DNA from 2 places in the Micromonospora sp. DSM 43699 genome. Region 2 is predicted to be linked to the other one. Evidence: predicted binding sites of a transcription regulator. Region 2 holds the regulator's gene; the other holds the start of a gene.
What was found. Region 2 encodes HspR, which represses chaperone genes until heat shock. Its sites were predicted from a motif close to TTGAGTNNNNNNNACTCAA; they were not measured.
Positions count from the first base shown of each region.

Region 1 (2,460 bases), on a different contig from region 2:
CGTCAGCACCGCCTTCGGTGAGGTCGGCGCGGCGGCCAGCAACCCGTCGCTGCTGATCACGCAGTTCCCGAACCAGGTGCGACGCAACCAGGCGTTCAGCCTGAAGGTCTCCACCCGTAACCTGGTCCGGGACCGGTTCCTGGCGGCCGGCCAGGGTGGCTACTACGTGGAGAGCTCGGTGCTCAACGGCCAGGGTCTCACCCGCGGCCACTTCCACACCGCCTGCCGGATGCTCCAGAGCACCAACCAGGCCCCGTCCAACCCGCAGGACGTTCCGGCGTTCTTCGTGGCCACCGAGGACGGCAAGGGCGGCAACCAGGCCGACGACGTGACCATCCAGATCCCGGGCCTGCCGCAGTCGGGTACGGCGCAGTGCGCGGTCTGGGCCGGCGACGGCTCGCACCGGGTGCCGATGATGGAGCGGGCCAACCAGACCCCCGCCTTCGACGTGGTGCGTATCCAGGTCAACTGACCGGACGGACGACGACGGCGACGGGCCGCCCCGGGTGATCCCGGGGCGGCCCGTGGTTTTCGTGGGACTCCACCCGGTCGGCCCGAAGCCGCCCGCCCTGTGGTGCGGGCCGGCCCGTGCCGACCCGCCTGTGGTGCCGGCCACCTGCCGACCCCGGGCCGTGGTGCGGGCCACCTGTGCCGACTCCGGGCCGTAACTGGTCGCGGCTGACCGGGCCGGCAACGGTTTTCGGCGGCGGGCCGACGGTTGGAAATTGTGGACAGCACGAAAAGCGCCGGGGTCACGCTGATATCTCAGCGTGACCCCGGCGCATCCGATCGTGACCCGACCTGCCGGTCAGCGGTTCTTCCACGCCTCCACGACCGACACCGGGATGCGACCACGCTCGGAAATCTCGTGGCCGTTCTTGGTCGCCCATTCCCGGATGGCGCGGTTCTGCTCGCGATCCATTCCCGAGACCCCGGCCCGCGCGGGGCGGCGAGCCGGGCGACCGGCGTCGACCACGCCCCGACCCATTCGGCGGCCAGCGGTGATGTATGCGTCGAGCGTCTTGCGCAGCACCCCCGCGTTCTCGTCGGAGAGATCGATGGTGTACGCCGCCCCGTCCAGGCTGAACTCGACGGTCCGATCGGCCTTTCCGCCGTCGAGGTCGTCGGTCAGAACGGTGATTACTTTCCTTGCCATCGCCATTACTCCCTGTGTTGAGCGGGGTGTGCTAAGAGTTTGACCTATCTGACGCCAAATCCGCAACAATACGCCTCCCTTTCATTTGGCGGGGCGCGTGAATCCTGGGAAATCCGGGTCCGGGCAATGCTGGCCGAGGGTGATGGTGCCCCCGGGATGTGTCCTGGGTCACATCCCGGAACATGGGGAACGGTTTGTGACTTGAGTGAGACACGCTCAACTCAACCGATGGCAGGTGTCCGATGGCAACCCTTCCGGTACTTCCCCTGACCGACGTCGTCCTGCTGCCCGGCATGGTCATCCCGGTGACCCTCGACCCGACCACCCAGGCCGCGGTCGACGCGGCCCGGGCCAGCGGTGACAAGACCCTGCTCGCCGTGCCGCGCATCGACGGCGAGTACGGCCCCGTCGGCACGATCGCCACCATCGAGAAGGTGGGCCGGCTCCCCGACGGTGAACCCGCCGCCGTGGTGCGCGGCCTGGCCCGCGCCCGGATCGGCTCCGGGGTCCCCGGGCCCGGCGCCGCCCTCTGGGTGGAGGCCACCCGACTCGACGAACCCGCACCCGCCGGTCGCGCCCGTGAGCTGGCCCGGGAGTACCGGGCCCTGATGACCTCCGTCCTTCAACAGCGGGGCGCCTGGCAGGTCATCGATGCGATGGAGCGGATGACCGACCTGTCCGAACTGGCCGACGCGGCCGGCTACGCGCCCTGGCTCAGCCTGGGCCAGAAGACCGAACTGCTCGCCGCGCCGGACGTCAACGCCCGGCTGGAACTGCTGGTCGGCTGGGTCAGGGAGCACCTGGCCGAGCAGGAGGTCACCGAGCAGATCAACAGCGACGTCCGGGACGGGCTGGAGAAGTCCCAGCGGGAGTTCCTGCTCCGCCAGCAGCTCGCCGCGATCCGCAAGGAACTGGGCGAGGACGAGCCGGACGGCTCTGCCGACTACCGCGCCCGGGTCGAGGCGGCCGACCTGCCGGAGAAGGTCCGCGAGGCGGCCCTGCGCGAGGTCGGCAAGCTGGAACGGGCCAGCGACGCCTCTCCGGAGGCGGGCTGGATCCGGACCTGGCTGGACACGGTGCTGGAGATGCCGTGGAGCACCCGGACCGAGGACGACACCGACCTGGCGGCGGCCCGTGCGGTGCTCGACGCCGACCACGCCGGCCTGGCCGACGTGAAGGACCGCATCCTGGAGTACCTCGCGGTGCGCAACCGCCGCGCCGAGCGCAACCTCGGCGTGGTCGGCGGGCGCGGTTCCGGCGCGGTGCTCGCCCTCGCCGGCCCGCCCGGCGTCGGCAAGACCAGC
Region 1 is NZ_JBTMMT010000012.1:96,364-98,823, reverse strand. It holds gene AC0AIB_RS09185 (hypothetical protein) at 1-472, shown strand, start outside; gene AC0AIB_RS09180 (histone-like nucleoid-structuring protein Lsr2) at 809-1,156, opposite strand; gene lon (endopeptidase La) at 1,399-2,460, shown strand, end outside.
Region 1: a site for HspR is predicted at 1,358-1,376, ahead of lon (endopeptidase La). Genes of this name have one in related genera too.

Region 2 (2,460 bases):
CGATCTTCTCCGGCGGTGCCGGTGGGCCCGGTCCGACGCGGGCGCGTGGCCCGGCCCGGGGTCGGGACGTGGAGGCCGAGGTCGCCCTCGACTTCGGCGACGCGGTCCGGGGCGTCACCCTGCCGTTGACGCTGCGGGCGCCCGGCGTCTGCGACACCTGCCACGGCAACGGCGCGAAGCCGGGCACCCAGCCGACCACCTGCCCGGTCTGCCACGGTGCCGGGGTGACCACCCGTGACCAGGGGTCGTTCAGCTTCTCCGAGCCGTGCCGCAACTGCCAGGGCGTCGGGACGGTCGTCGAGGAGAAGTGCCCCGAGTGCCACGGCACCGGCGGAGTCACCAAGGCCCGCACGCTGAACGTCCGCTTTCCCGCCGGGGTCGCCGACGGTCAGCGGATCCGGCTGGCCGGGCGGGGCGAACCGGGCCAGCGCGGTGGGCCGGCGGGCGATCTGTTCGTCCAGGTGAAGGTCCGCCCGGACGACCTGTTCGGGCGTACCGGTGACGACCTGACGCTGGCCGTACCGATCACCTTCACCGAGGCGGTGCTCGGCACCGATCTGCGGGTGCCCACGCTGGACGGCGCGGTGACCCTGCGCGTCCCGCCGGGAACCCCGTCCGGTCGGGTGCTGCGGGCCCGGGGCAAGGGTGTGGTGCGACGGGACGGGCAGGCCGGTGACCTGCTGGTCACGCTGGACGTGGTGGTGCCGGCGACGGTGTCGGACGAGGCCCGGGCGGCGCTGGAGTCGTTCGCCGGGTCGACGCCGCCGGCGGCCCGGGAACATCTCGACGCGCGGGTGCGTCGGGCCGGTTGACCGGTGGACGGGTGCGGAGGTGAGTGGGATGTCGGACGGGTTCGTCGGTTCGGGTGACCCTGCCTACGAGGCCAAGGTGCTGATGATCTCGGTCGCGGCACGGATGGCGGGAATGCACCCGCAGACGCTGCGCCAGTACGACCGACTCGGCCTGGTGCAGGCCGGCCGGGCGGCCGGGGGCGGGCGGCGCTACAGCGTGCGCGACGTGGTGCTGCTGCGCGAGGTGCAGCGGCTCAGTCAGGACGAGGGCGTCAACCTGGCCGGCGTGAAGCGGATCATCAGCCTGGAACGCCTGGTGGAGCAGGCCCAGCAGCGGGTGGCCCGGTTGGAGGCGGAGCTGGACGCCGCGTACCGGCGGATCGCCGAGCTGGAGACGCTGGCCAGCGGCTTCTCCCGGGGTGACCTGGTGCCGACGAACCGCACCTCCACGGCGCTGGTCGTCTGGCGTCCCCGCCGCACCCCCGACCGCTGACCGGTTTTCCGGCGGTGAGGCGGTGGTTCCGGTTAGCCTATGAATCAGGTCCAACCAGTTCAATCCGGGCTCCGATGGCGGGGGGAAACCGTGGCGGAATCGGCGAAGAAGGTGGCCCGACAGGCGGAGGAGCGGCTCGACAAGGTGGCCGAGAACGTCCGGGAGAAGTTCGACCGGGTTACCCAGGGCAAGTTCTCCGACACGGTGAAGAACGGCAGGTTCGCCGACCGGGCTGATCGGACGGACCGGGCCGAACGTGGGGTGGACCAGGGGCAGGCTGTGGCGAAACGCCGGAACCAGGGCGGATCGGAGCGCTGACGATCCGCCGACGTGCGGGCCGGGACCCACGGGGGGTCCCGGCCCGTTCGCCGTCCTGCCAGGCGTGGGGCTGCGGTGTGGGCCGGACTCGCCGGTGTGGGCCGAGTTCAAACCGAACCAAACCGAATCGGATCCAAAAGAACCAATCGGACTTAATCCGACCAGGTTGTCGACTGGCCAGTCGCCGCTGGGGCCGGGTCGCTGCGGTGGGTGCGCTCGGTTGCGCTCGGTTGCGCGGGCGGGGCTCGCTGCAGATGCGGTCACTCTCCCGCCGGGGCCACTCGCCCGCCGGGTTGCTGGTCCGCAGGTACTCCGTAGATTGCGCAGAGTAACTTCCTTGCGCCATGACACACAGTGATCTGCGCGCTTCCCCTCGCATGTCTCCTTGCCCCGCTTTGCTCTGCTGCCATCGGCGACATCTGGCATGGCCTGCGGGGTAGTAGTGAGAGCGCTCTCTTCTTGATCCGAGGTCTGGTTACCTGTCGTGACTGTCGCAGTGAGGACAGCAGAGCAAAGGGAGTGAGTGGTAGAGGGTGGGGGTGGGGTGATGGTGGCACTGCGTGATGGGTCGGAGTCGTCGTTCTTCGCTGGCCGCATCGTGGTCGCGGGGAGAGGGGCAACACCGTTGCGTTAGGTGGTCCGGCTGTTCGTCGACCACCGCTGCCTCGCCGATCATGGAGTTGTGGTGGGTGACAGAACGCCCGTAAAGCCCCCAAGGTCGGCACCACCACTCCATGATCGCCAAGCGGGCCCACCCCGCTCCCCGATCGGGCACTTCCTGTCCCGGGTTGACCAGCTGCCCACGGCGTTAACGCAACGGTGTTGGGGAGAGGGGGCCGACGTGATCGCTCTGGCCGG
Region 2 is NZ_JBTMMT010000018.1:32,751-35,210, reverse strand. It holds gene dnaJ (molecular chaperone DnaJ) at 1-812, shown strand, start outside; gene AC0AIB_RS12135 (heat shock protein transcriptional repressor HspR) at 841-1,284, shown strand; gene AC0AIB_RS12130 (hypothetical protein) at 1,375-1,602, shown strand.